4 regions of the Methylobacterium indicum genome follow, and region 2 is predicted to be linked to each of the others. Evidence: riboswitches for the same ligand, from Rfam matches in the RefSeq annotation. Region 2 holds a riboswitch; each other region holds the start of a gene.

Region 1 (7,059 bases), 1.2 Mb from region 2:
GTAGGATGGCCGCTTGGCCGTGTTGGCGAAGTCGCTGAACACCGGCCCGACATCGTTGACGCCGACCCGCGCCACCCAGCCCGGCGCGAAGGCGTAGGCGAGCCAGACGTTGGTGACGCGCTGGGGCACGTCGACCGGAACCTTGCCGGCGAACGACACCAGGCCCGCATCGGTGTTCTGCGAGAAGGTGTCGTAGCGGGCCTTCAGCAGCGCGGTGTTGGCCTCGATGCGCCAGGCGTCCGAGATCTGGTAGGCGAAGGCGACCTCGACGCCGCGGGAGGACTGGCTGCCGACCTGCGCCACCTCGGTCGGCCGGCCGGGGATCGGCGAGAGCAGGTTGTCCTTGGCGATGTGGTAGGCCGCCACCGTCCACTCGCCGCGGCCATCGTCGAACAGGCCCTTCGCGCCGGCCTCGACCTGCTCGCCGGTGGCGAGCCGGAACTGCGATTGCGGCACGCTGGTGGTGATCAGGCTGCCGAGCGGGTCGGCGGCGGTGGCGTATTGCGCGTAGAGCGCGAAATCCGGAACCGGGGTGTAGACGGCGCCGACCCGGAAACTCGTCGAGTCGAAGGTCTTTTCGAACGCGGCCCCTGCGAGCGGCCGGTTCACCGCCACCGTCGGTGCGTCGTAGCGCACCCCCGTCACCAGGGCGAGCTGGGGCGAGAATTCGAGCCGGTTCTCGGCGAAGACCGAGGCCTGGCGGGTGCGCGACACGATGTCGGTGCGGGTGCCCGCTACGTTGATGAAGGAGCCGGGGACCGGGTTGAACGGGTCGACCGCGCTCTCGCCGCCGAACGGCGCATTGCTGTCGCGCCGGAACGCGATGTGGTTGACGTCGAAGCCGACGACGGTGCTGGTCTTGAAGCCGAACAGGCTGCCCCGGAACGTCGCGTCGAGCCGGTTCCCGATCTGCTCCTCGTGGTGGAAGATCTCGATGTAGTCGCTGCGGCCGATCAGGCCGGTCGCCGGCTGGTAGGTGTACTGCTCGACGTCGCGCCAGTGCCGCTCGGTCGAGAGCCGGTAGGCGGTGTTGCGCACCGTGATGTCGGCGGTGGGGTTCCACTCGGTGCGCAGCTGCGTCCAGTTGTCGAACCAGGCGATCTGCGAATCCCGGATGTTGTAGTTGGTGAAACGCAGCCGGTCGGGCACCCGGTTGCCGACGAGCGGCGAGCCCCAGTAGCGGGTCGGCTCGTTGTAGCCGAGATCGTGCGAGAGGCTGACGGTCAGGTCGGGCGTCACCCGCCAGGTCATCGCCGCCGAGAGGGCGAGGTTGCGGAAATCGCCGTCGGGCTTGACCCAGCCGTCGGCCCGGTTGCCGCTGAGGTTGATCCGGTAGGCCAGGTCCTCGCCGACCGGGCCGCCGCTGTCGAGGGCGAGCCGCCCCACGCCGTCCGAGCCGATTGCCGCCCGCGCCTCGCCGATCGCGGCGAAGACCGGCTTCTTCGGCACCACGTTGATGATGCCGCCGATCGCGCCCTCGCCGTAGAGCACCGAGGCGGGCCCGCGCAAAACCTCGATCCGCTCCGCCGACCAGGTGTCGAACGGGAAGGTCACGGTGCCGACCCCGACATAGAGCCGGGTGCCGTCGTAGAGCTGCTGCACCGAGCTCGGCCCGACGAAGCCGCGGCTGGCGAAGGACAGGTTGCCGTTGCCGGGCCCGGCGACGCTGGTGATGCCGACGGCGTTCTGGGTCACCGCCTCCTCGACGGTGTTCTGGCCCCGGGCCCGGATCGTCTCGCCGCCGATGACGTCGAGGCTCGCCGGGGTCTCGAGCGGGGTGAGGCCGAGGCGGCTGCCGGAACGCGCCGGCGTCGCGAGGTTGAGGCCGGGAGCCGCCACCTCGCGGCTCCGGCGGCCGGCGACGTCGATGGCATCGAGCGGGAGTTCGTCGGCCAGTGCGGGGATTGCGCCCAGCAGCGGAGCGGCGAGGGCGGCGACGGGGACGAGGTGGGAGACGCGACGGGGGGACATGCGGAGTTCCGGGGCAGGCGTGCGCCTCGTCCCTATCCGAGCCCATCGAAAATGTAACGTTATATAGTCACATTTCGTCCTTCCGCGCCGCCGCCGTAATGGGACGGCACGCGGGCCGTGCACCGAACCGGCGGGTGACGGAAGGAGGGCGGAGGACATGCGGGACGTGACGCGGCTGTGGCACGTCACCGCGAACGACGGCGCGACGCAGGCTCTTCGCCTGCGCCTCGACACCCATCGGGACACCCCGCCCGACGTGCTCGCGTGTGACCACGGCTGACGGCAGGTCTCCTGGCTCACGGGTCCTCGCCGTCCATCGTCTTCCCAGGGACCGTTGCTGGTTCCCAGTGACGTTCGTGATGGAAAGCTCGCCGCTTACAGTTGCGGGGGCAGCCGCGGCCTCGGGCGAGCCCTCACCGCGTTCCCTTTTGATCCCCGGAGGGAACCGTCGGCGGCGAGCTTAGCCATTCGGCAACGAAGGAGCAACCGTCTCCGACCCCGCGAGATGCGAACGCGAACGGCGCGACGGACCCTGCCGATGCACCCCTCAGCTTTCTCAACCACGCCGCGCGATCCCGCATCGACGCCGCCCCGCACCCCTGACATACAGAAGCCCGAACGGCCCGCGCGGGCCGCGAATAAGCTCTGACAAGAAACTCCCTGGGAGGATCCCTCGATGTCGTTCCGCTCTCGGGCCGCCGGTCTCGCCGGCCTCGCCCTGTCGCTGGCTCTGGGCACCTCCGCGGGCACCTCCGCCCTGGCGCAGGACGCCAAGGCGCCGATCAAGATCGGCGTGCTCAGCGACATGAGCGGGCCCTTCGCCGACCAGGCCGGTACCGGCTCGGTCACGGCGGCGCAGCTCGCCGTCGAAGATTTTTCGAAGGAGGCCGGCGAGCTGAAGGTCGAGGTCGTCTCGGCCGATCACCAGAACAAGCCCGATATCGGGCTGGCCACCGCCCGGCGCTGGCTCGACCAGGAGGGCGTCTCGACCATCGTCGACCTGCCGAACTCGGCGGTGGCGCTGGCGGTCTCGAACCTGATGCGCGAGCGGCACCGGGTGGCGCTGGCCTCCAGCGCGCTGACCTCCGACCTCACCGGCAAGGCCTGCGCGCCGACCACCGTGCAATGGGTCTCCGACACCTGGGCGCAGGGCTCCGCCACCGCGCGGGCCATCGCCGCGCGCGGCGGCAAGTCGTGGTACTTCGTCACCGTCGATTACGCGCTCGGCCACGCGCTGGAGCGCGACGCGACCGTGGCGCTCAAGGCCGCCGGCGGGACCGTGAAGGGCTCGAGCAAGCACCCGCTCAATGCCGGCGACTTCGCCTCGCCGCTGCTCTCGGCCCAGGGCTCGGGCGCGCAGGTGCTGGCGCTCGCCGATACCGGCGCCGACATGATCAACGCCGTCAAGCAGGCGGCGGAGTTCGGCGTGATGCCGCAGATGCGGCTCGCCGCGCTGTTCGTGCAGCTCTCCGACACCCATGCGCTGGGCCTCAAGGCGGCGCAGGGGCTCCAGCTCGCCAGCGCCTTCTACTGGGACCGCACCGACGGCACCCGCGCCTTCGCCAAGCGCTTCGCCGAGCGGATGAACGGCCGGATGCCGACCGAGAACCATGCCGGCGTCTATTCCTCGACCCTGGCCTACCTCCGGGCGGTGCGCGACACCGGCACGATCGAGGGCGAGAAGGTCGTGGCGGCGATGCGCGAGAAGCCGATCACCGATCCGCTCTTCGGCACCGTCACGGTTCGCCAGGACGGCCGCGCCGTGCACGACGTCTTCCTGTACGAGGTGAAGAGCCCGGCCGAGAGCAAGGGTCCGTACGACTACTACAAGCTCCTCGACACCGTGCCGGGCGACCAGGCCTTCCGGCCGATGGCCGACGGCGGCTGCCCGCTGGTGAAGTAGGCGGGACGCGCCAGGCCTCCGGCTCGACTTCGGCGGGCCCCGACCCAGATCAGGGGCTCGCACCCCTGCAGGGGCGCGAGCCCCTGTTAGGCCCCGCCGAGAGTGTTCCCATGTCCGACGCCGTCCTGACCCTGAACGACGGGAAGCGCATCCCCCAGCTCGGCTTCGGGGTGTGGCGGCTCGAGAACGAGGAGGCGCCGGCGATCGTCGGGGCGGCGCTGGAGGCCGGCTACCGCTCGATCGACACCGCGGCGGTCTACGGCAACGAGGCCGGGGTCGGCCGCGCCATCGCGGCCTCCGGGTTGAACCGGGAAGACATCTTCGTCGCCACCAAGGTCTGGAACGACCGCCACGGCTACGACGAGACCCTGCGGGCCTGCGAGGATTCGCTCGCCCGCCTCGGCCTCGACCACGTCGATCTCTACCTCGTGCACTGGCCGGTGCCGCAGCGCGGCGCCTATCTCGACACCTGGCGCGCCCTGATGCGCCTGCGCGAGGATGGCCGCGCCCGCTCGATCGGCGTCTCGAACTTCACGGTCGAGCACCTCGAGCGCGTCATCGACGCCTCCGGCTCGACCCCGGCGATCAACCAGGTCGAGCTGCATCCGCGCTTCCAGCAGACCGCCCTGCGCGCCTTCCATGCCGAGGCCGGGATCGTCACCGAGGCCTGGGCCCCGCTCGGCCGCGGCGGGGTGCTGGACGATCCGGCGATCCGGGCGATCGCCGAGAAGCACGGCCGCACCCCGGCCCAGGTCGTCCTGCGCTGGCAGCTCGACATCGGCAACGTCGCGATCCCGAAATCCGCGACGCCCGCCCGCATCCGCGAGAACCGCGACGTCGCGGGATTCACCCTCGACGCCGACGACCTCGCGCGGATCACGGCCCTCGACGACCCGGCGGGGCGGATGGGGCCGGACCCGGAGACGTTCGGTGCGTGATGCGACCTTGATCGGCGGCGCCGGGCCGGCCCAAGCAGACTTGCGTCGGCAGGCCAACGCTTCGCCCGCTCCGATTCTTGTTGTGTCGCAGATTTTTGCCGCCGAACCGGTGTCCACTTCGGCGAAATCTGCTTAGGCTCGGCCATTCCGATCGTGACCGAGAGACAGCCCGTGAGCGGCCGCACGCCCCCCGAGACCCGCGCCGCCTACCGGCGCTTCGTGCCGATCACCACCCGCTGGGCCGACAACGACGTCTACGGCCACGTCAACAACGTGGTCTATTACGCGTTCTTCGACACGGCGGTGAACAGCGTGCTGATCGCCGAGGGCGCCCTGGACATCGCGAAAAGCGCGGTGATCGGCCTCGTGGTCGAGACCGGCTGCCGCTATTTCCGCTCGATGGCGTTTCCCGACCGGGTGACCGCGGGGATCCGGGTGGCGCATCTCGGCACGTCGAGCGTGCGCTACGAGGTCGGGCTGTTCCGCGAGGACGAGGAGGAGGCCGCGGCCCAGGGACACTTCGTCCACGTCTACGTCGACCGGGCGACGCAGCGCCCGGTGCCCCTGCCGGCGGACCTGCGCCGGGTGCTCGGCCCGCTCGCGATATGAGCGGCGAGGCCGACCTCGCGCGGCTCCTCGCCGGGATGCGGCCGGAGCGGCGGCCCGGCACCTACGTCTTCGTCACCCTGCGGGACGGCGCGGTGCCGGCGGGACTCGCCCCCGTGATGAGCTTTCGCGAGGCCGAGGGCACGACCCTGATCCTGCCCGAGGACGAGGCGACGCGGGCCGGGCTCGCCGGCGCCTTCCCGTGCGGGTGGATCACGCTGGCGGTCCATTCCTCCCTGTCGGCCGTCGGATTCCTCGCTGCCGTGACGGCGCGCCTCGCGGCGGCCGGCCTCGCCGTCAACGCGGTCTCGGCCTTCCATCACGATCACCTCTTCGTGCCGGCCGCGCGGGTGGAGGAGGCGATGGTCCTGCTGCGGGACCTCGCCGGACCTTCCACGCCCTGACGCCGGGCCCGGGCCGGCCTACTCGGGCCTCCGGCCCGCCCGGGCCTCCGGCCCGCACGAAGGCAACGTTCGTCCCTTACGGCTTGTTACCCCCTCCTCCGCCGCCCAAGCTCAGGGTGTCGCAACCGGAGGACGCCACCCATGCCACCGCGCATCCCGCTCAGTTCCGGCGGCCCGGGGCCGCTCGGGCTCGTCGCCCTCGCCCTGGCGATCCTCGCCGCCGGCCTCCTCCTCGAAGGGCATCCGGTCGATGCCTCGGTCGCGCCGCGGCCCGGGCAGCCGGAGATCGCCGCCCCGCCGGGGCCGAGCCAGGAATCGATGCTCCAGGACCTGATCGGCCGCGACTGACCGGACCCCGCCGTGACCGATTTTCTCGCCGGCAGCGCCGGCCCGCTCGGCTGGGCGGTGATCCTCGCCACCTTCCTGCTGGCCGGTTTCGTCAAGGGCGTGATCGGCCTCGGCCTGCCGACGGTGGCGGTGGGGCTGCTCGCCACCGTGATGGCCCCGGCTCAGGCCGCGGCGCTGCTGATCGTGCCGTCCTTCGTCACCAACATCTGGCAGCTTCTCGCCGGTCCGCGGTTCGGCGGCCTGCTGCGGCGGCTCTGGCCGATGATGGCGGCCATCGCCGTCGGCACCGTGGCGAGCGCCGGGCTGATCGCCGGGGCGCGCGGTCCGGGGCCGGCGAGCGCGCTCGGCATCGCCCTCGTCGCCTACGCGGTCACCGGGCTCGCCGGCCTGTCGCTCCGGGTGCCGCCCCGGGCCGAGCCCTGGCTGTCGCCCCTCGTCGGCCTCGCCACCGGCCTCGTCACCGGGGCGACCGGGGTCTTCGTGATCCCGGCGGTGCCCTACCTCCAGGCGCTGAACCTCGACCGGGACGGGCTGATCCAGGCGCTCGGCCTCTCCTTCACGGTCTCGACCGTGGCGCTCGCCGCCGGGCTCGCCCGGGAGGGCGCGCTGCCGCTCGCCGCCGGTGCGGCGTCCCTCGTCACCCTGGCGCCGGCGCTCCTCGGCATGGCGGCCGGGCAGTGGCTGCGCGGCCGGGTCTCGGCGCCGACCTTCCGGCGGGCCTTCCTCATCGGCCTGCTGCTGCTCGGCACCCACCTCGCCCTGCGGCCGTGGCTGTGACGGAGGGCGGGGTCTACTCGTCCTCGTCGTCGAGGGGACGCAGGACCTGCATCCGCCGTCCGGTCGCGTCCTCGATCGTCGTGCGGCGCATCACCAGGTAGCCGCCGTCCCG
Region 2 (7,059 bases):
CACGCGCGCCCTCGTCCTTCATGTCGAAGTTGTAGTTGCCATTGGCATAAGCCCGCCAGTGCCACACCCCCGGCTCCCAGCCGAAGGTCCGGATCATGTCGGTCTCGGACTGGACCTCGATGCCGCGGATGACGACGTCGCCCGGATTGTTGATGTAGTCCGAGGTATTGGAATTCGCGCCGCGCGAGCGCGTGGTGATGCGGTCCGAGATGATGTTCTGAAACAAGGCCACGTCGAGCCGCGACGCGCCGCGGGTCAGCGTCGTGCCGACCTCGACCTGCTCACTCGTCTCGGGGCGGATGGCCGGGTTGCCGAAGATCCGGCCGCCGCCGAAGGTGTTGTAGTCCGCCGCGATCTCCGTCGCCGTCGGCGCCCGGAAACCCGAGGAGGCCCCGACCCGGAACGCGGCCCAGTCGGTCGCCTTGTAGGTGGCGCCGACCGAGGTGGTCGTGGCTTCGTAAGGCCGCGCGCCGTTGATCTGGCCGGTCAGGTAGGGGGTGAAATCGAAGCGCGTCGTGCCGTAGGTCTGGCGCACGCCGGCGCGCAGCACCAGCCGGTCGTCGAGCAGGCGCTGCGTGTCCTCCAGGTAGAGGGCGTGGAACTGGTCGGTCTGGTTGTTGTCCTGCGGCGAGACCTGGGCGAGAGGATTGCCCGGCACGCCGGCCCGGAAGCGGTCCGAGCGGAGCCGGCTCGTTTCCCAATCCCAGCCGAGCAGCACGTCGTTGCCGGAAAACAGGGTGAAGCGCGGCTGGAAGCGGGTGCCGAGGATGTCGAGGTCGCGGGTGTTGAAATCCGCGCGAGTGCCCGGCACCGGCAGCCCGGTGCCGCCGCGCTGGATCGGCGAGGCCCACTTGAAGCGGTCCTCGTCGGTGACGCTGTAGACCTGGGCAAAAAGGCTCGCCCGGCCGTCCTCGGTTCGTCCGGTATAGCTCGCGTCGAAGGAGCCGTTGATCCGGTCGTCCCGGCTGTAGAGGTTGCCGCCGGAACCGCGGAACCCGACGCCGTAGATCCCGTCCGTGCGCAAAGTGAATTCGACGCGCTGGTTCGGGTCGATCTGGAGGCCCAGAGCCCCGGCGATCCCCATGCGGTTCCACTGGGTGTTGGCCATGCGGTCGCCGGAACCGGCGACGTAATCGTCGCGCTTGCCGCCCGAGACGCCGAGATAATAGTCGAACGGCCCGACCACGCCGCCGGTCTGGGCCCGGCCCTGGGCGAGGCCCCAGACGCCGCCGATCCCCTCGACCAGGGTCCCGGGCGCGGTCCGCCCGGTCTTCAGGATGATGTTGATCACGCCGCCGATATTCTGGCTGCCGTAGATCACCGAGGAGGGACCGCGCACGATCTCGATGCGCTCGACATCGGCGATCGAGAGCTTGGAGAGGTTGGCGGTGCCGGCGCGCCGGCCGTTCATCAGGACCAGGACCTGGCTGCGGAAATCCTTGCCCTGGCCGTCCGTGGCCCCGCCCCGGATGTTGATCGAGGTCTGGCCCGGGGTCCATTCCGAGAAGAAGCCAACGGCATTCTCGGCCAGGACGTCGGTGACGGACTTCCCCGTGGAGTTCTCGATCGTCGTGTGGTCGATGACCTGCACGGTGCCGGCGATCGCGGAGCGCGGCTCCGGCCGGCCGGTCGCCGTGACGACGATCTCGTCGAGGCGGAGGTCGGCCCGGTCCTGTGCGACGGCCGGCGCCGGCAGCGCGCAACCGAAAGCCAGCGCGACCGCCCGGAAACGACGGGACATCACGACGCCTTCCTCCATACGAGAACGGCCGAGCTGCGCGGCACGCTGAGGCGGTGGCCGCCGGGAACCGCCTCGGCCTGGGGCGAGAGATGGTCGGACAGGGCGGCACGGCGCGCGTCGCCGGCCAGCCACCCGAGCCGGTCGGCGAGATGGGCGGCGATGCCCGGCACGCTCGGTACGGTCGCCCGGAAGGTCCAGTCGACCCGGGCGACGATCGCCGGTCGGTCGCCGGCGGGCAGGCTCCCCAGGACGATCTCGACCCCCGGGGTCTCATCCTCGCCGTGCCATTCGCGGGGCAGGCAGCCCGCGAGGCAGAGGCCGCGGGGACCGGCCTGCGCCGGGACCACCCAGGCGACGTCGCGGCGCGCCCAGGCGCGGCAGCGTGCGAGGAACGGGACCGGCTCGGCGAGCGGCCCGGCCATGTTGGCGGCGAGCACCGTGTCGGCGCATCCGTCCGGCAGATCGGCCTCCTGCCAGCCTGCCGGCACGAGGGCCGGCGGCGGCGCGAGCGCCCGCAGGCGGGCCTGCATGACCGGCGCCGGCTCGACCGCGATCCAGGCCGCGCCGGGGTCGCGCAGGGCCGCGCCGAGCTGCCCGCCGCCGGCGCCGACATCGAGGAGGTCGCCGACCCGCGGCAGGGCCGCCCGCAGCAGCGGGGCGAGGCGGGCGACGTAATCGGAGCCGTCGATGCCGGAGGCGTAGAGGGCGAGCGGATTGACCCCGCCCTCGGCATCGGCGGCGCGAAGCGGCCCGCCGGGGGGCCCTGAGATGTTTTCCACGTCCGATGGTCCTTCCCCGAACCGTCTTGAGAGAGGATCGTGGGGGGGCGACCGTGGACGCGAGACACGCGCGGCCGGACACCGGCAGCGCAGGACGCGCGACCCGCCGGGACTCCCCGCCCACGAGACGAAACAGGGTCAGGGCAGGTCTCCTGGCTCGCGGGTCGCCGCCATCCGTCCGGCCTTCCCGGCGCTCGCGCACCAGTGACCCCGATCGACGGATGGCTCGCCGCTTACAGTTGCGGGGACAGCTCCGGCCTGGGCGCGAGGACGCGCCGCACCGGATTCCCTCTTAGCCCGCCATCCGGAGATGACGGGAACCTTGACCGGTCACCGTCGTCGGGGATCGTTCACCCCGCTGTCAACCGCCCGGAACGTCCCCCGAGGGAGCAGGCTCGGACAGGTTTCGTCCGTTGCGATCGTGTAACGGATCGTCTCCGTCCCGGGCCGGCCCGGAGTCGCGCGTCTTGCTTTCGCGTCTCGGCCCCGCCCGGCAAGGCCGCCCGGCGATCGGAGGTCCCTCGGCTCACTGCCCCCAGACCGGGAACGGATCGTCGAGCCATTTCTGGGACTTCGTCAGCCCGGTCGTGACGCTGCCGACGAGGCAGGGATCGAGGGCGGCCCGGATCGCCGCCTCGTCCATGTCGGGGCCGCCGATGAACACGATCTCCTGGCGCCGGTCGCCCCAGCTCGGGGTCCAGTGCCGGCGCATCAGGGATGCGAATTCCTCGCTGGTGGGCCAGCGCGCCTTGGGCACCGCGGCCCACCAGGCGCCGAGCCCCTCGGTGCGGGTGATCCGTCCGGCGATCGAGAGCTCGCCGATCCAGTCCGGGCGCGAGGCGATCCAGAAATGACCCTTGGCCCGGATCACGCCCGGGAAGCCGCGCGCGACGAGGTCGTGGAACTTGCGCGGATGCAGGGGGCGGCGGGCCCGGAAGACGAAGCTGCGGATGCCGTATTCCTCGGTCTCCGGCACGTGCTTGGCGAAGTCGAACAGCTCGCGGTACCAGAGCGGATGGGTCTGCGACCGCTCCTCGCTGTAGAGGCCGGTCTCCAGCACCTCCGCCAGGGGGACGCGGCCATGGCTCGCCGGGACGATGCGCGCATCGGCATTGAGGCCGCGCACGACCCGGATCACCCGGGCCCGCTCCTCCGCCGTGACGTCGTCCACCTTATTGACCACCACGACGTCGGCGAACTCGATCTGCTCGACGAGGAGATCGACCAGGGTGCGGGCATCCTCCTCGCCGGCCGTCTCGCCGCGGTCGCGCAGGAAGTCGCGCGAGTCGTAATCCGTCAGCAGGTTCACGGCGTCGACCACCGTCACCATCGTGTCGAGCCGCGCGACATCCGACAGGCTCGCGCCGTCCTCGCCGCGGAAGTCGAAAGTCGCCGCGATGGGCAGGGGCTCGGCGATGCCGGTTCCCTCGATCAGGAGATAGTCGAAGCGTCCGTCCTCGGCGAGGCGGCGCACCTCGGCCAGGAGATCGTCGCGCAGGGTGCAGCAGATGCAGCCGTTGGTCATCTCGACCAGCCGCTCCTCGGTCCGGGACATCTCGCCGCCGCCGGCGCGGACGAGATCGGCATCGATGTTCACCTCGCTCATGTCGTTGACGATCACGGCGACGCGACGGCCCTCGCGATTGTTGAGGATGTGATTGAGCAGCGTGGTCTTGCCGGCTCCGAGGAAGCCGGACAGGACCGTGACGGGAAGGCGCCGGAGCGAGGAAACGTCGACCATCGCTTCGATATGTTATAACGTTGCAAATCCGTCAAGCGGTGGATCCGCGATCTCGGCGGTGCTCGCCCTTGGCCCGGCGCGGTCGAGCCGCCACACTGCCGTTGTTAGCGGCTCAGGCCTGGGGAGACGGATGCCGGCCCACGATCACGCACCCTACCGGACGCAGAACTGGATCCTGGAGAAGCCGGGCGCGTCGGGCCGTCACGGGCTCGTCGTCGCCCAGAACCGCGAGGCCGCCGAGGCCGGGGCCGCGATCCTTCAGGCGGGCGGAAACGCCGCCGACGCGGCCGTCGCCACGGCGCTGGCGCTGGCGGCGGTCGAGCCCTGGAACAGTGGGCTCGGCGGCATCGGCTTCGCGCTCGTGCTGCCGCCCGGCGCGAACCGGGCCACGGTCGTCGATTTCGGGCCGGTCTCGAGCCGCAACACGCGGGCCGCCGACTACCCCCTCACGGGGCGGACGAAGCGCGACCTGTTCACCTGGCCGGAGGTCGAGGGCGACCGCAACGTCCACGGCCCGCTCTCGTTCTGCATCCCCTCCGCGGTGGCGGGCTACGCGCGGCTGCACGAGGCGTTCGGGACCGGCACTCCGGTGGCGGATCTCCTCGCGCCGGCCCTGCGGCTCGCGCGCCGGGGCCTCGCCCAGGACTGGTTCGCCACCCTCAAGATCGCCTCCTCGGCCTCCGTGCTGCGGCTCTACGAGGAGAGCGCCCGCCTCTACCTGCCGGGCGGCCTGCCGCCGGTCCCGCCCTACCAGGGCGTGCCGGGCTTCCTGCCGCTCGGGCGTCTCGCCGAGACGCTGGAGCGGCTGGCGGAGGCGGGCCTGCGGGATTTCTACGAGGGCGGAATCGCCCGCGATCTCGCCGCCGACATCGCGGCGCTCGGCGGCGTCGTGGACCGGGAGGATCTGGCCGGCTGCCGGGCGGTGCTGCGCGAGGCGCCGACGATCGCCTGGCGCGACGGCCATGTGGTCCACACGGCGGGCGGGCTCACCGCCGCGCCGACGCTGGCCGAGGTCGTGTCCGGCATGGCGGCGGTCCCGTGCCCGCCGGAGGGACCCGATGCGGGGTGGTTCGCAGCCCTCTCCACCGTGATGCGGGAGGCCTATGCGCGGCGCCTGGCGGGGCTTGGGGCCGCCACCGAGCCCGGCGACACCTGCACCACCCATCTCACCGTCGTCGACCGGGACGGCCTGATGGTGTCGATGACGACGACGCTCCTGTCCTCGATGGGGAGCCGGGTCGTGCTGCCGAAGACCGGCATCCTCATGAACAACGGGATGATGTGGTTCGATCCGCGGCCCGGCAGCGCCAACCCGATCGCGCCGGGAACGCGCCCGCTCTGCAACATGTGCCCGGTGATCGTGACGCCGCGCAGCGGCGAGGGGCCTCGCCTCGCCGCCGGGGCCTCCGGCGGCCGGCGCATCCTGGCGAGCGTCTACCAGACCCTCGCCTTCCTGCTCGATTTCGGCATGGAGCCGGGGCGGGCGGCCCACCTTCCGCGCATCGACGTGTCGGGGCCGGAGGGGACGAGCGCGGATGCGAGGCTCGGGCCCGAGGTGCGGGAGGCCCTCGCCGGTGCGGGTCCCGTCGACGTGGTGGAGCACGGCGTGATGCCGATCAACTTCGCCTGCCCGAACCTGATCCGGCTCGACGGCGACGTGGCGACCGGATGCAGCGACGTCGCCTCGCCGTGGTCCGCCGCCGTCGCGGTGCCGGGGTGAGGGGCCGCGCGCCGGGCGCGCGCACCCCTCCGCGCGGTCAGGCGCCCTCGGCCATCGTCGTGCCGGCGGCCGCGAGGCCCCACCGCACCAGATCCTCGGCGTCCTTCGCCGATTTCGCCTCCGCGTAGCACCGCAGCTCGGGGGCGTTGCCCGAGGCGCGGAAATGGATGGTGCGCCCGCCGTCGAGCTCGATCCTGACCCCGTCCTGCTCGTCGACGGCCTGCGGGCGGCCGACCGGACGAAGGAACTCCCGGCGGAACGTGTCGTCGGCGAGCCGCCGCAGGAAGGGCCCGCTCCGCGCGGCCGGCGTGTCGGGCAGCCGGTCGCTCGCCGTCTCGCCGACATCGAGGGCCGCGACGAGATCGGCAAGCGGCAGGGCGGCCGCCCGCGCCGCGGCGAGCGTCGCGAGGATCGGCAGCACCGCGTCCCGCGTCGGCAGGGCCGGCAGGATCTTGTCGCCGACCGGGCCGTCCGACCCGGCGAGGAAGCCGCCATTGGCCTCGAAACCGCAGACGATCCGCGCCCCGTCCCGCGCCGCCTGCTCCATGCCGGCGATCACGAAGGGCGACCCGACCTTGGTGCGCAGGACGCGGCCGAAGCCGCCCGCGCGCTCGATGGCGGAGCCCGCCGTGACCGGTACGACGACGGCGTCGGCGCCGAGATACCGGGCCGTGATCAGGCCGAGCACGTCGCCCCGCAGGATGCGGCCGGCGGCCTCCGCGACCAGGGGGCGGTCCGCGTCGCCGTCGGTGGTCACGAGCGCGTCGAAGCCGCCCGCGGCCATCGCGTCGCGGATGAACGCGACGTCCTGCGGACGATGGGCCTCGGTATCGATCGGCACGAAGGTCTCGGACCGGCCGATCGGCACCGCCTCGGCGCCGAGCGCGGCGAGCACCTCGACGAGCACGTCGCGGGCGACCGAGCTCTGCTGGTAGACCGCGATCCGCAGGCCGGCCAGGAGGTCGGGGGCGAACACGTCGCGGTAGCGGTCGCGGTAGCGCGCGATCGCGTCCGGCTCCGGGGCGGCCGGGACCGCCGGGGGGAGGGGCGCGTCGTCGGCGATGTCGCCGAGGGCGGC
Region 3 (7,059 bases), 740 kb from region 2:
GCAATCGGCGGCGTCGAGCACGAAACCGGCCTCGTCCCGGGCCGAGAAGGCGGTGGCGGCGACGATCACGGCAGGCCGGTGCGCGGCCACCGCCTCGCGCACGACCGCCACCGCCTCCGGGTCCTTCAGGCTCGCGACGGCGACGATGGTGGGAGCAAGACCCCGCTCCCACAGGGCGGCGGCGAGTGCGGCAGCCGGCGCCGTGTCGCCGCCGAGAATCGCCGAGCGGTAGACGAGGACCAGGGCACGGGGCAGGGGCGAGGCTGGGCCGAGCGCGTCGAGTGGGCCGCAGCCTGGGCACCAGGCGAATCCCCGCGGCAGCGCCCGGGGCGGCCCGGCGACGACCGGCCGGCCGAGCTCGGCGGTGATCCGGGTCAGGAGGCCGCGCAGGTTCTCCACGCCGCCGGCCCGGACGTAGCCGTCGAGGGCGTCGCGCAGCTCCGGCGCGACGGTCGAGATGGCGGCGAGCCGCGGATCGGGCCGGTCGCAGCCCGGCAGCACGACGAAGGGGATGGCGTGGGCCCGGCAGGTCTCGGCCAGCCGCTCGAGGCCGTAGCGCCAGTAATCCATCCCGCCGAGGCAGCGCACCAGCACGAAGCGCGCCTGGGCGATCACCGCGTCGGCGTAGAGGTCGACGGAGAGGGGGTGGCGCAGCTGCGCCATCTTGGCGAGCCGCAGGCTCGGCCAGTCGCCCGACAGCGACGCATAGGCGCCGGCGAGCCCGGCGAGGTCGGAATCGGTGAAGGAGAGGGCGACGATGTCGCCGGGCGCCTGGCCCAGATCGACCGCCGCCTCGCCCTCGTCGAGGGAGACCGTATCGACGCGGAGGAGGTGCATCCTAGTCCCCGGTCCCCGAGACGAGGCGGGGCCGCGCCGGGAAGGCGACGCCGTCATAGACCTCCGCCAGCGCCAGGGTCATGCCGAACTCGGGCAGATCGATCGTCCCGTCGAGACCCGTCACGAGGCGACGCTGCCAGACACCATCCGCATCCCGGTGCCATAGGGCGATCTCAGGCGCGTTCGGCTCGACCAGCAGGATCACCGCGAGGCTCGGCAGCGTCTTGTACTCTTCCAGCTTGTCGAAGGCGTCGAAGTCGCGCGTGGAAGGCGACAGCACCTCGACGACGAGCCGCGGCTCGGCCGCGCTCAGCCCGTTCGGATCACGGGGCCCGCAATCGACGCCGAGATCGGGCCGGCGAATCTGGCCGGGCAGGGTCTCGACGCTGCCGTCGCCGGTGAAGGGCCGGCACGGCGTGCCGCGCAGGCGCGTGCGGAACTCCGCCACGAGGTTGACGACGATGTCGTCGTGGACGTTCCGGGCGCCCGCCATCAGGCGCACCGGCACCCCGCCTACCAGCTCGTAGCGCTCGGGCTGCTGTTCCTGCCAGGAGAAGAACTCCTGCACGCTCCAGGGCCGCGGCGCCGGCTCCGACATGGGATGGCCCTCCGGGGCTGGGGGTTTCGACAGTCGAGGTTCGGCCTCAACCCGACGCCATGGCGTCAGGCATCGCGCTTCGAAAGTAAAGCGTGGGTCCCTCCTCTCCCCGCGGACGGGGAGAGGGGACGATCCGCGCTTCTTCCCGGCATGGACGGCCCGTCGCAGTCTGCGAGACCCGGTACGCCGGAACCGGCGTACCGTTTCCGTCAGCCCTTCAGCGCCGCCGTCACCGCCGCCTTGTCGAAGCCCGTGAGCCCGATCACCACCAGCGTGCCGTCGCGGTGCTCGGCCGGGCGCCAGGGACGGTCGTAGTGGTGCGCGACGCGGCGGCCCACGCCCTGGACGACGAGGCGCATCGGCTTGTCGGCGACGGCGCAGAAACCCTTGATGCGCAGCACGCCGGCGACCTCGGCCGCCTTGGCGACGCGGGCGGCGAGGTCCTCGGGCGAGCCCGCGGCCGCGACGGGGATCGCCACGCTCTCGAAGTCGTCGTGATCGTGGTCTTCCTCCGTCTCGTGATGCGAGGGCCGGGCCGCGAGGTCGTCCTCGGCGGCCGCGTTGAGGCCCAGCAGCACGCGGGGATCCAGCGCCCCGTGGGCGGTCTCGACGAGCTTGACGGCACGCGGCAGGTGCGCCTCGACCTCGGCGCGGACGCGCGCCCGCTCGCCCTCGTCGAGGAGGTCGGACTTGTTCATCACCACGAGGTCGGCGCAGAGGAGCTGGTCCTCGAAGACCTCCTCCAGCGGGTTCTCGTGGTCGACGCTGGCATCGGCCGCACGCTGCGCGGCCAGCGCCTCCGGATCGTCCGCGAAGGCGCCCGAGGCCACCGCCGGGCCGTCCACCACCGCCACCACGCCGTCGACGGTCACCCGCGAGCGGATCGCCGGCCAGTTGAAGGCCTGGACGAGGGGCTTGGGCAGGGCGAGGCCGGAGGTCTCGATCAGGATGTGCTCCGGCGGCTCCGGCCGGTCGAGGAGCGTGTTGAGCGCCGGCACGAAGTCGTCGGCGACGGTGCAGCAGATGCAGCCGTTCGGCAACTCCACCACCGCGTCGGCGTCGCAGCCCGGGATGCCGCATTCGGCGAGCAGGGACCCGTCGAAGCCGACATCGCCGAACTCGTTGACGATGATGGCGAGCCGCCGGCCGTCGTTGTGCTCGATCGCGTGGCGCACCAGCGTCGTCTTGCCGGCGCCGAGGAAGCCCGTGACGATGGTGCAGGGGATCTTGTTGAGGATGGTCATGCGTTCACCGGCGCGGGAGGGATGCGGGCGACGACACCCTTGCGGAACTCCTGCGGACGCTCGCGCCAGGGCACGATTCCGTCCGGCGTCCCGGCATAGAGGCCGATGCCGTCGAGGATGATGTCGGCGGAGGTCGCCGGGTCGAGGTCGCCGTAGACGTAGGTCCAGCGGCCGGGGCTCGCGACCGCGACCGTGCAGGACCGCTTGCAGACCGAGAGGCATTCCACCGGCTCGATCGTGACCGGCGCGCCGGGCCGGGCGGCCAGCGCTGCGGCCAGCGCGTCATGCAGGCGGGCCCCGGCGCGGGGGCCGTCGGCCGGATCGGCGGCGTCGCGGCAGGTGGTGCAGACGTAGAGGACAACCGGATCACTCATGCCGCCACCCCGCTGCGGACGGGATGCCCCGTCCGCCCTGCCACGGCGCCCCAGGCCCAGCCGAAGGCGAGGCCGAGCACCGCCCAGAAGGCGAAGCCGATGGCGAGCGACCGGGCGGCGAACTGCGCCGCGAAGACCGGCGGCATGGCGGAGATTTCTTCCGGCCCGTGCGGCGCGCCCCAGACATGCGGCGCGACGAGGAGGGCGAGGCCGATGCCGATCGCCGCCGGGCCGCGGCGGATCGCGATCAGGTAGAGGCCGGCCGCCGTGGCGAGGGCGGTCGCCACCCACCAGAGCTGGCGCGATTCGAGGCCCGCCGCGGCGATGCCGGGCAGTTCCGGCGGCAGCCCGATCGCGGGAGCGAGGCCGGCGGCCAGGAAGCCGCCGATGCCGAACTTGAGCGCTTCGCCCGGCGTCACGGTGCGGCCGGTCGCGACCAGGACGGCGCCGAGCAGCAAGGCGTAGCCGACGCCGCTCACCAGGGTGGCGAGGGCCGTGAAGGCGAGGCGCGGCAGGCCGGGGGCGGGCTGCCATTGCGGCTCGCCGCCATGGTCGTGGCCGGCCTGGTCGTGTCCGGCATGGGCCAGCACGATCAGCGGGTTGGACAAGGCCCTGCCGGCGAGAGCCGGCCCGGCGGTCTCGGCCGTTTCGTACTTCTCCGCCGCCAGGATCAGCGGCGAGGTGAGGGCGAATTGCAGCACGGACGCCACGCAGGCGGCCAGGAAGCCGGCGACCAGGGCCGCGGCGAGCAGTCGTTTCGTCATGGGATCCCCTGCACGACCAACGGGAAACGGGCCCGCACCCCGTGAAGGGCGCAGGCCGCGCAGCCGCGTTCGGTCAGTCCCTGGTCAGTGGCAGGGGAAGTTGGCGGAGTGGCGCCAGTCGTGCGCGGCGTTGTGCAGGGCGACCACGGGCGCGAAGCCGGAGACGAACAGCAGACCGACGCCGAGGGTGGCGGCCAGGAGGACGGCGCTCAGGCGCTCGCCGACCAGGGCGGGGGAGAGGGAACGGGTGATCGCGACCATGACGAAACTCCTGCCGCCCCACCGGCGGCGTCGAGAGGAAAGGATGACGGCAGGTCTCCTGGCTCGCGGGCTCTCAACACCGGCCCACCGCCTTCCCGGATCGCTCCAGTGGCCGATGGCGGGCCGTAATCGTCCGCTCACAGTTGCGGGGGCAGCCGCGGCAGGCCGGAACGATCCCGGTTTCCGCGTTCCCTTTTCACCTCGTGACCGAGGCACCGTCGCGAAGACCCTAGCGGCTCGCCTGCGGGCTTGCAATCGCCGCCCCGTCCCCCGACACCCCCCATTCGATGGATTTCCACCCGACCCCCGCGCCCGAGGAGAGTTCCGTGCCGGACGAGACCCGCGCCGCGCCGCGCCTGACCCTGGTGCTGGGTGGCGCCCGCTCGGGCAAGAGCGCCTATGCCGAGGGGCTGGTCTCGGCGCGGGCCGGCCCCTGGCTCTACGTCGCGACGGCGCAGGGGTGGGACGACGAGATGCGCGAGCGCATCGCCCTGCACCGCGCCCGCCGACCGCCGCCCTGGGAGACCGTGGATGCGCCGCGCGATCTCGCCGGGGCGATCCGCCGGGCGCCGCCGGGCCGGCCGGTGCTGGTCGATTGCCTGACGCTCTGGCTCACCAATGCGATGCTGGACGAGGAGGCCGACCTCGCCGCCGAGGTCGCGGCGCTGCTCGCGGCCTGCGCCGCGGCGCCCGGGCCCCTGGTGCTGGTCTCGAACGAGGTCGGGTTCGGCATCGTGCCCGAGAACGCGCTCGCCCGCCGGTTCCGCGACGAGGCCGGCCGCCTGCACCAGCGCTTGGGCGCGCTCGCCGACCGGGTGGTGCTGGTGGTGGCGGGCCTGCCCATGACGATCAAGGGAGAGACGCAATGAGCGACGACGAGGCGGCGCGCCACCGCGCCAAGATGGAGAAGCGCAAGGCGGTCCAGGACGCCGAAGTGGCGGGCAAGACCATCGAGAAGGGCCTGCTCATCGTCCATACCGGCCCCGGCAAGGGCAAATCGACGGCGGCCTTCGGGCTGATGCTGCGGGCGCTCGGCCGCGGCTGGCGGGTCGGGGTGGTGCAGTACATCAAGGGCGCCTGGGAGACCGGCGAGCGGTTCGCCCTCGACCGGTTCGCCGACCAGGTCGAGTGGCACACGATGGGGGAGGGCTTCACCTGGGAGACCCAGGACCGCGACCGCGACGTGGCCGCCGCCCGCGCCGCCTGGGCGACGACCGAGGCGCTGATGGCCGATCCGGCGATCCGGCTCCTCGTCCTCGACGAGCTCAACATCGCGCTGCGCTACGACTACCTGCCGCTGGCGGACGTGGTGGAGGCCCTGAGCCGGCGCCGGCCCGACCTGCACGTCGTGGTGACGGGCCGCAACGCCAAGCCGGAGCTGATCGCCGCCGCCGATCTCGTGACCGAGATGACCCTCGTCAAGCATCACTTCACGGCCGGTGTGAAGGCGCAGGAGGGTATCGAGTTCTAACGGGGCAGAGCCCGATTGACGGCGCCGGCCGGCGGGAGCTACAGGCTCGGCCATGACCAGCGCCCTCCCGACCGGACTCTATCCCGCGCCGCAGCCTTAAGCGGCGGAGTGCTCGTCATTTCTCAACCGCTGCGACGTGTCGGCGGTTGAGGCTTTCCCCCCAAGGTCCAGGCCCGCCGACCTCGCCCATCCCCGAGGTCTTCCCGTGCCGTTTTCCCTCGATCCTCCCGTTTCGATCGGCCTGATCGGCTTCGGCGCCTTCGGACGCCTCGTCGCCGCGCATCTGGGGCCGCACGCCGACTTGCGCGTCCACGACCCGTTCGTGCCCGCGGGTGCGATCGCGGAAACGGGCGCCGCGCCCGCCACGCTCGCCGAGGCCGCCGCCTGCCCGGTGGTGATCCTCGCCACCCCCGTCGCGACCCTCGCCGCCGTGGTGGAGAACATCGCTCCCCACCTGCGGCCGGGCGCCCTCGTCCTCGATGTCGGCTCGGTGAAGGTGCGGCCGGCCGAGATCATGCGGGCGGGGCTGCCGGCCCACATCGACATCGTCGCCACCCATCCGCTCTTCGGGCCGCAGAGCGCGCGGGACGGGTTGCGCGGGCTCAAGATCGCGCTCTGCCCGGTGCGGGGCGGCCGGACGCGACGGGTCGGCGCCTTCCTGCGCCGCGCCCTCGGCCTCACCGTGATCCTGACCACGCCGGAGGCGCATGACCGCGAGGCGGCGGCGGTGCAGGGCCTGACGCACCTCATCGCCAAGGTGCTGGTGGCGATGGAGCCGCTGCCGACCCGGATGACGACCCGCAGCTTCGACCTGGTGATGCAGGCGGTCGGCATGGTCCGGCACGACGCCCCGGAGGTCTACCACGCGATCGAGCGCGAGAACCCGTTTTCGGCCGAGGTGCGGCGGCGGTTCTTCGCCCTGGCGGCGCGGATGGACGCGGAACTCGGGGAGGGCGCGTCCCGCTAGAGCATTTTCCGACGAAGTGGATGTCGGTCACGAAAAAAGCGGGACGCTCGCGCGCCCCGCTCTTCCTCACCCTCGATCGACGTTCAGTTGCTCGCGAGGTGCGGCATCGGGTCGACCGGGGTGGCGCCCTTGCGGATCTCGAAGTGCAGCTGCGGCGAGGTCACGTTGCCCGACGCGCCGGACTTGGCGATGGTCTGGCCGCGCTTCACCTTCTCGCCCGGCCGCACGTCGATCTCGCCGTTATGGGCGTAGGCCGAGACGTAGCCGTTGGCGTGGCGCACCAGGACGAGCTTGCCGTAGCCCTTCACGTCGCTGCCGGCATAGGCCACGGTGCCTTCCTCGGCGGCCTTGACCGGCGTGCCTTCCGGCACCGCGATGTTGATGCCCTCGTTGCCGCTCGAGCCGTAGCCGTTGATCACCCGGCCGCGGGCCGGCCAGCGGAAGGTCGATTGCGGATCGGGCGCCGCCGGGGCGACCGCCGGGGCGGGAGCCGGCGCGGGCTCGGGCGCCTTCTCGGGCAGGGCCGCGACCTTCACGGGCTTG
Region 4 (7,059 bases), 3.0 Mb from region 2:
GGCCAGCGGATTGCGCAGGTAGCCCTGCATCACCGCCCCGGTCAGGCCGAGGCTGAAGCCGACGAGCGCGCCGAGGAGGGCGCGGGGCAGGCGCAGCTCCATCAGCACCAGGGCGGGAAGGGTGGGCCGGCCGGCCCACGCATCGCCCAGGGCGGCCGGGAGATCGAGGGCGGCGTAGCCGACCGCGACCGAAGCGAGCGTGAGGAGGCCGACGAGGAGGCCCAAGCCCGCGACGAGGCGCCGGCTGCGGGTCTGCGGCGTCATGCGTGTCACGGGGGGCGTCATGGGGGGCGTCATGGGGCGCGCTCCCTCGCCGCCGCCGCGAGCCGGGCGACGAGTTCGGCGATCTGCGGTCCGGGACAGGTCCACAGGCGGTTGGGAATCGCAACCATGTGCCCCTGCCCGCGCAGCCTCTCGAGGATCGGGTGGTGCAGCAGGGCATCGGCGAGGGACGGCGTGCCCGTCTCATTGGCGTCGACCACGACGAGATCGGCATCGGCCAGGGCCGCGGCTTCGAGCGGCACCGATCCGGTCCGGTCCCGGCCGATCGCGGCGGCGACGTTGACGAGGCCGGCGGCCCGGATGATCGCGTCGCCGAGGGTCCCGGGCGAGACCGTGAAGGCGTTCGGGCGCAGGACCAGGACGCGCAAGGAGCGCGCCGCCGGCACGACCCGCGCGAGGCCGGCGTCGAGCGCCGCCACCATGGCCTCCCCACGATCCGGATGCCCGACGGCCGCCGCGACCTGGCGGATCTGGGCCCGCACGCCGTCGAGATCCGCCGGCACGCCGAGTTCGAGCGGCGGGATGCCGATCCGCTGGAGGAGCCCCACCGTGGTGCGGGTGGTGAAGGCCCCGGCGACGACGAGATCGGGTTTCAAGGCGACGATCTCCTCGGCGAGGCCCCGTGTGACCGGCACCCCGGCGGCCTCAGCCGCCACGGTCGAGCCGCGGGAATCGCCCGCGAAGGCGGTCACCGCCGCGACCTGCGCCCGGTCGGCGAGCCGCAGCACGAGCTCGTCCGCGCAGAGGTTCAGCGAGACGATCCGCATCGGCCGGACCGGCGCGGCCGGGTTCTCCCGGGCCACGACCGGAAAGGCGGCGAAGGCGGCGGCCAGTCCGGCCGCGGCCCCGAGGCGGCGCAAGGCCCGCATCCGCGCCCTCTAGAACGCGGTCACGCGCACGCCGCCATAGACGGCAAGGCCCGCGCCGAGGAAGCCGGTCGGGTTCTGGTAGCGCTGGTCGAACAGGTTATCGATGCGGGCAAACAGCGTCAGGGTGTCCGAGTAGGCGTAATTGGCCGAGAGGTTGACCAGGGTGAAGCCAGGGTTCTTCAGCCGGGGCACCGAGAAGTCGCGGTTACCGTCGACGAACGCGCCGATCGCCACCAGGGTGCCGGTGAGGGTGAGCTGCGGCACCGGGTTCCAGATCGCGGTGGCGCTGACCTTGTGCCGGGGCCGGCGCAGCAATTCCTGGTGGGTGATCTCGTCCTTGGTGACAGTGTTGGTGTAGTCGACCCGGCCGCTCAGGGTATCGGTGAGCGTGACCGCAACGAAGCTCTCCGCCCCGTACGCCACGGCGCGGCCGACATTCACGCTGGTCGAGAAGGTCGGGAAGTACGCGGTCTGGATCAGGTTGCGGAAATCGGTCTCGAAATAGGTCGCGCCGACGAGCACCCTCTCGCCGAGGGGCTGCTCGAAGCCGGCGTCGAACCCGAAGCTCTCCTCGGGCCGCAAGGCCGGGTTCCCGAAGAACCGAAAGTCCGGATAATCCTGGTAGAGCTGGCTCAGGGTCGGCGGCTTGAAGCCGGTGCCGACGCTGCCCTTCAGGCGTGTCTCCGTGGTGGGCAACGTGTAGCTCGGCGCGATCCGAAAGGTGGTCGCGCCGCCGAACTGGTCGTTCGCGTCGTGGCGGATGTTGGCGACCAGGAAGGCGCGGTCGGTGATCGCCGATTGCAGCTCGGCGAAGCCGCCGGTATTCCCGTTCGATCTGTCGATGCCGGTGGCCTGGAAGCGCTCGTCCTCGCGCTGGGCCCCGAACAGCAGCTGGTGGCCGGGGGCGAGCTGGACGTCGCCACGATAGTCGAAGCGGGTGCGCTCGCCGAGCGTGGTCGAGGACGTCGGCGGCGCGAGCGGGTCGAGCGGTCCGGCGAACAGGCGGTCGAACGTGGCGTAGTTGGCCCCGAAGACGTTGTGGAAGCCCGGCAGCGGCGTCCACTCGGCCTCGCCGCGCATCAGGAGCTGCTGCTGGTCGTTGAGGTTGCGGTAGGGCGTCGGCCGATAGGGAAAGCCGCCATCGGCCTGGTCGAGATAGGCGCTGTCGGAGAAGCGCAGCAAATAGTTCAGGCGGAAGGTGTCGGTGAGTTGCGCGCCGAGCTTGGTCGAGACGGATCTGATGTCGGTGAAGGCGGTGCGCAGCGGCACCCCGGGCGGCAGCACGTCGAACGGCGTGACCGGCAGAGCGGCTTGGCGCAGGTGCTGCACGGAGAACGCGTAGTCGACGATGCCCGACGCGCCCGACAGCCGGCCGCCCTGGTTGAACGTGCCGTACGATCCGGCCTCGGCAAACGCCGTGACCTTCGGCGGTCCCTCGCCGCGCCTGGTCACGAAGGAGATGACGCCGCCGATGGCGTCGGCGCCGTAGAGGCCGCTCTGCGGCCCGCGCAGCACCTCGAGGCGGGAGAGGTCCTCGGTCTGAAGCTGGCTGAAGTCGAAGGAGCGGTTCGGCGTCGAGGGGTCGTTGACGTCGATGCCGTCGATCAGGACCTTGACGTGGTTGGAGTTGGTGCCGCGGATGAACACGGAGGTCTGGCCGCCTGCACCGCCGGTCTGGACGACGGTGAGGCCCGGCACCTGCCGCAGGGCCTCCGGCGCGGTGCGGATCTGCTGGGCCTGGAGCACGTCCGAGGTGAGCACGGTGACGCTCGATCCCGTGGTGGCGATCGGCGTCGGCACACCCGTGGCCGAGACGGTGATTTCGGAGAGCGCGATCGTCCCGTCACGCGTAGGTGGGGCATCGGCGAAGGGAGCAGCGACCTGCTGCGCGAGGGCGGGCCTGCAGAGCAGGCCGGGGATCGCGCAGGACAGCGCGAGCGCACGCCAGAGGGCGGGGCGGACGGGACGGGACACGGGCTTCGAGCCTCGGGAGACGGCAGTGGCACGTCACCGCGAACGAGGCCTCGAACCGTCATCCCGCGACAGGATAACGGCCTTCGGACACCCATCAGAACACCCCGTCTGACGCGTTTCGCGTGTGACCACGGCTGACGGCAGGTCTCCTGGCTCGCGGGTCAGTGCCTGCCACCGTCTTCCCAGGTGTGAGTCACCCAGTGACGTAAGGTGGTGGAAGGCTCGCCGCTCACAGTTGCGGGGGCAGCCGCGGATTCGGCTCGCGCCTCACCGCATTCCCTTTCTCGTCCCCCGAAAGGGAACCGTCACCCTCGTCCTCCCATCTCGTCCTCGGGTGGTCAACCGTCATTCCGACAGAACCGTGCCGTTGTTGCGCACGGGGCGCATCGTGCATCCCCTGCGAGATTGCGTCGATTCCGATGTCATGTCGCAAGGTTCGTGGGACGACGTCAATCATGCCGGACATGCCCACGGTCGACACATGGCGGGTTCGGAGTGTCTGTCGGCAGGTTCGGGCTGTCGATTCGGGCTTGGATCCTATCGATCCTTGGAAATCGGGTGTCGCCGGCCCCGCTCGCGCACGGGGTACGCGGATCCTGCGGCAAGGCCCGGTGTCGACCGGGAGTCGCATCCGGCCGAGATGGATCGTCCGCGGCGCCCGTTATTGTCCGACAGGCACCTTTCCCGTATCGGACGTTCAGGCCGATGCCGGGCCAGGCGCATCGAGTTCCATAACCTACCTTATGCGAATGACCGATGGAGGGCGAGGCTGGAACGCTTCTGCTGACGCGATGAATGGCTTACGCTCCGGTTGTCCGGCGAGCGGGAGACCGTCATCGGCTGCTCAAACCCTCGGGCTCGGTGCTGCGGCCGGCTCGGGGCCCCCGCCCTTCCGTCGTGTTCCGGATCGCCGGTGCCGGGCCCGGCGTGCGGTCACGCCATGCCGAAGGCCGGCAGGAGCGCGTCCATCTCCGCCGCCCAGGCGGCGGCCAAGTCCTCGTTCGTGCGGCGGCGCAGGCCGAAGCGGCGGAGGGTATCGAAGCGGGCCGATCCTTCGCGGCCGAAGCTCGCGGCGATGCGCGGGCGCCAGAAGGCGACGCTCCGTCTCGCCTCCGCGCACCCGCTCTCGGTCGCCACGATCCGGATCAGGCCTTCCTCGCCGAGCCCGGCGTGCCGCGCCTCGCGCGGGGCGATCTGGCGGAAGACGTCAGCGAGCGGCGCGTAGGACAGGTGCGAGAATTCCTGCAGCTGGACGCCGACGGCCCGGCCCATCAGCACGTTCATGACCACGGCATCGACCCAGCCCTGCAAGGGATAGTGGAACACCGAGAGGCGCATGTCGGAGCCGTGACGCGCCGCCCCGAGATCGGCGTCGCGCGGGAGGCGGGCCGCCCAGGGATGGTGCACCGCGTAGCGGGCGGTGTCGGCCCCGAAGGTCCCCATCAGGGTCAGCACGCGCTCGGCGTGGTCGGTCTTCTCGAGCACGATCCGCGCGGCCGCGATCCGCGCCTTGAGGCCCGGTGCCTCGTTGATCATCGCGGCGAACCCGGCCGAGCCCGCGAGCTCGCTGTCGACGAAGGTCGCCATCAGCCGGAGCAGCTCGCCCCGGTAGCGCGGCGGGACGTTGGACGGGTTCGTCAGGACGCCGCCCTGCCGGAGATATTCCTCGATGTCCATCGTCTCCGGCACGCCGTCCTCCCGGCCCGTGATCTACTGGTCGAAGCTCACGACGAGCGTGTCCGTCGTCGGATAGCACTGGCAGGCCAGGACGTAGCCCTGACGCACCTCGTAATCCTCGAGGGCGTGGTTCGTGAGCATCTCGGCCTCGCCCTCCAGCACCTTGGCGCGGCAGGTCGAGCAGACGCCGGCCTTGCAGGCGTAGGGAGCGTCGATGGTGTTGGCGAGCGCGGCATCGAGCAGGCTCTCGCCCTGCTTCGGCATCCGGAACGTGCGCGTCGCCCCGTCGAGGGTCACCGTCGCTTCGCATTGCGCGTCGGCGGCCGAGGCCGTGCTCGACGCCGCGCGCGCCCGGGCCCGGCCGGGCTGGCCGGAGGCGAAGAGCTCGAACTTGATCTGCGCGTCCGACAGCCCGTGCTCGCGGAGCGACGCCGCGATCGCCAGCATCATCGGTTCGGGCCCGCAGATGAAGGCAGTGTCGACCGAGCCGATATCGATCCAGCGCGAGAACAAGGCGGCGCATTTTTCAGCGTCGACCCGCCCGGTGAACAGGTCGATCTCCTGGGTCTCGCTCTCGAGGACGTGGACGATCGAGAGCCGGCCGAGATAGGTGCTCTTCAGGTCGTCGAGCTCCTCCCGGAACATGATCGAGGAGATCTGCCGGTTGGCGTAGACCAGGGTGAAGCGCGCGTGCGGCTCCCGCGCCAGCACAGTCTTGAGGATCGACAGCAGGGGCGTGATGCCGCTGCCGCCGGCAAAGCCGAGGTAGTGGCGGGCCGTCTCCGGCTCGATCGGCGTGTGGAACGCCCCCATCGGGGGCATCGCCTCGATCACGTCGCCGGGCTTCAGCTCCTGGTTGGCCCAGGTCGAGAACGCCCCGCCCTCGACCCGCTTGATGCCGACCTTGAGGGCGCCCTCGTCCCGGCCGGCGCAGATCGAGTAGGAGCGGCGCAGCTCGATGCCGTCGAAGGCGCGCCGGAAGGTCAGGTACTGGCCCTGCGTGAACGCGAAGGCCTCGGCGTCGCCCTCGCGCGGCTTCAGGGTGAGGACCACCGCGTCCCGGGTGTCGCGCCGGATCTCGGCGACGTCGAGGGGAAAGAAGCGTGCCATGGCGGCCAGTACTCGTAGGTTGGATCGACCCCGGACGGGTCAGATGCACTTGAAGTAGTCGAACGGCTCGAGGCAGTCGGTGCAGCGCCAGCTCGCCTTGCAGGGGGTCGAGCCGAACTGGCTGACGCGTTCCGTCCGGTTCGAGCCGCAGCGCGGGCAGGCCACGGTGAGATTCGAGCCGCCGGTGAGCCGGCCGATCCGCCCCAGCAGCCGGCCGTCCGCCGCCGTCCCGTCGATCGGCGGGGCGATGCCGTAGGCCCGCAAGGCCTCCCGGGCCTCCGCGGCGATCCAGTCGCTGGTCCAGGGGGGCGTCAGCGACCGCTCGATGCGCAAGCGCTCGATCCCGCGGGCATGCAGGGCCTCCTCGATCGCCAGGTTGATGACCGCGGTGGCGGGACAGCCCGAATAGGTCGGCGTCACCGTGACCACCAGGGTGTCGTCCTCCCAGGCGAGGTCCCGCACGATCCCGAGATCGACGATCGAGATCACCGGAATCTCGGGATCCGGTACCTCGGCGAGCCAGTCCCGGATCGTGCCGATCTCCGGACGGGCCTGCGTCTGCGCGGGGGAAAGGGCTGTCACGGACACCACGACGGCCCCCTACCAGGTCGCGCCCGGATAGGCGCGCTGGAGGAACTGCATCTCGGCGAGCATGCGCCCGAGATGCTCGGTGTGGATGCCGCGCCGCCCGCCCTTGTGGGCGAAGGTCCCGTCCGGGACCCGCAGCGTCGCCTCGGCGAGGATCGGCCGCACCGTGGCATCCCAGGCGGCGCGCAGGCTTGCCGGATCGGGCGCGATACCGGCCTCGGCCAGGACGGCGTCCACGGCGTCGCCCAGGAAGAGCTCGCCCGCATAGGGCCACAACACGTCGAGGGCGGCCTGCATCCGTCGACGGCTCTCCTCGGTGCCGTCGCCGAGGCGCACGACGAGGTCGGCGGACTTCTCGAGGTGGTAATGCGCCTCCTTCACCGCCTTCGCGGCGATTCCCGCCACGCGCGCCTCGGTCGAGGCGGCGAGCGCCCGCAAGGCCTCGACGTGCCAGGCATCGAAGAGGAACTGGCGCATCAGCGTGTGGCCGTAATCGCCGTTCGGCAGCTCGACCAGGAGGACGTTGCGGAACTCCCAGACGTCGCGCAGGAAGGCGAGG

What was found. Region 2 has a riboswitch for cobalamin ahead of miv_RS12065 (methyltransferase domain-containing protein). Riboswitches for the same ligand answer to the same signal wherever they lie in the genome.
Region 1: another riboswitch for cobalamin. It lies ahead of miv_RS06575 (TonB-dependent receptor); the one in region 2 lies ahead of miv_RS12065 (methyltransferase domain-containing protein).
Region 3: another riboswitch for cobalamin. It lies ahead of miv_RS15460 (CbtB domain-containing protein); the one in region 2 lies ahead of miv_RS12065 (methyltransferase domain-containing protein).
Region 4: another riboswitch for cobalamin. It lies ahead of miv_RS28590 (TonB-dependent receptor plug domain-containing protein); the one in region 2 lies ahead of miv_RS12065 (methyltransferase domain-containing protein).

Annotation. Positions count from the first base shown of each region.
Region 1 is NZ_AP024145.1:1,411,144-1,418,202, reverse strand. Features, by position in the region: gene miv_RS06575 (TonB-dependent receptor) at 1-1,971, opposite strand, end outside; gene miv_RS33685 (hypothetical protein) at 2,129-2,251, shown strand; cobalamin riboswitch at 2,236-2,436, opposite strand; gene miv_RS06570 (ABC transporter substrate-binding protein) at 2,648-3,874, shown strand; gene miv_RS06565 (aldo/keto reductase) at 3,985-4,812, shown strand; gene miv_RS06560 (acyl-CoA thioesterase) at 4,984-5,421, shown strand; gene miv_RS06555 (ACT domain-containing protein) at 5,418-5,822, shown strand; gene miv_RS06550 (hypothetical protein) at 5,964-6,170, shown strand; gene miv_RS06545 (sulfite exporter TauE/SafE family protein) at 6,183-6,947, shown strand; gene miv_RS06540 (hypothetical protein) at 6,961-7,059, opposite strand, start outside.
Region 2 is NZ_AP024145.1:2,564,626-2,571,684, forward strand. Features, by position in the region: gene miv_RS12060 (TonB-dependent receptor) at 1-1,741, opposite strand, end outside; gene miv_RS12065 (methyltransferase domain-containing protein) at 1,741-2,520, opposite strand; cobalamin riboswitch at 2,646-2,860, opposite strand; gene miv_RS12070 (GTP-binding protein) at 3,047-4,261, opposite strand; gene miv_RS12075 (gamma-glutamyltransferase) at 4,392-5,981, shown strand; gene miv_RS12080 (phosphohexomutase domain-containing protein) at 6,019-7,059, opposite strand, start outside.
Region 3 is NZ_AP024145.1:3,303,751-3,310,809, reverse strand. Features, by position in the region: gene cobN (cobaltochelatase subunit CobN) at 1-837, opposite strand, end outside; gene miv_RS15480 (Uma2 family endonuclease) at 839-1,435, opposite strand; gene cobW (cobalamin biosynthesis protein CobW) at 1,645-2,679, opposite strand; gene miv_RS15470 (DUF1636 family protein) at 2,676-3,053, opposite strand; gene miv_RS15465 (CbtA family protein) at 3,050-3,817, opposite strand; gene miv_RS15460 (CbtB domain-containing protein) at 3,902-4,078, opposite strand; cobalamin riboswitch at 4,110-4,313, opposite strand; gene cobU (bifunctional adenosylcobinamide kinase/adenosylcobinamide-phosphate guanylyltransferase) at 4,435-4,947, shown strand; gene cobO (cob(I)yrinic acid a,c-diamide adenosyltransferase) at 4,944-5,549, shown strand; gene miv_RS15445 (prephenate dehydrogenase/arogenate dehydrogenase family protein) at 5,755-6,516, shown strand; gene miv_RS15440 (peptidoglycan DD-metalloendopeptidase family protein) at 6,600-7,059, opposite strand, start outside.
Region 4 is NZ_AP024145.1:6,156,172-6,163,230, reverse strand. Features, by position in the region: gene miv_RS28600 (FecCD family ABC transporter permease) at 1-297, opposite strand, end outside; gene miv_RS28595 (ABC transporter substrate-binding protein) at 294-1,151, opposite strand; gene miv_RS28590 (TonB-dependent receptor plug domain-containing protein) at 1,161-3,125, opposite strand; cobalamin riboswitch at 3,248-3,447, opposite strand; gene miv_RS28585 (Phenylacetic acid catabolic protein) at 4,059-4,814, opposite strand; gene miv_RS28580 (2Fe-2S iron-sulfur cluster-binding protein) at 4,836-5,912, opposite strand; gene paaD (1,2-phenylacetyl-CoA epoxidase subunit PaaD) at 5,952-6,494, opposite strand; gene paaC (1,2-phenylacetyl-CoA epoxidase subunit PaaC) at 6,513-7,059, opposite strand, start outside.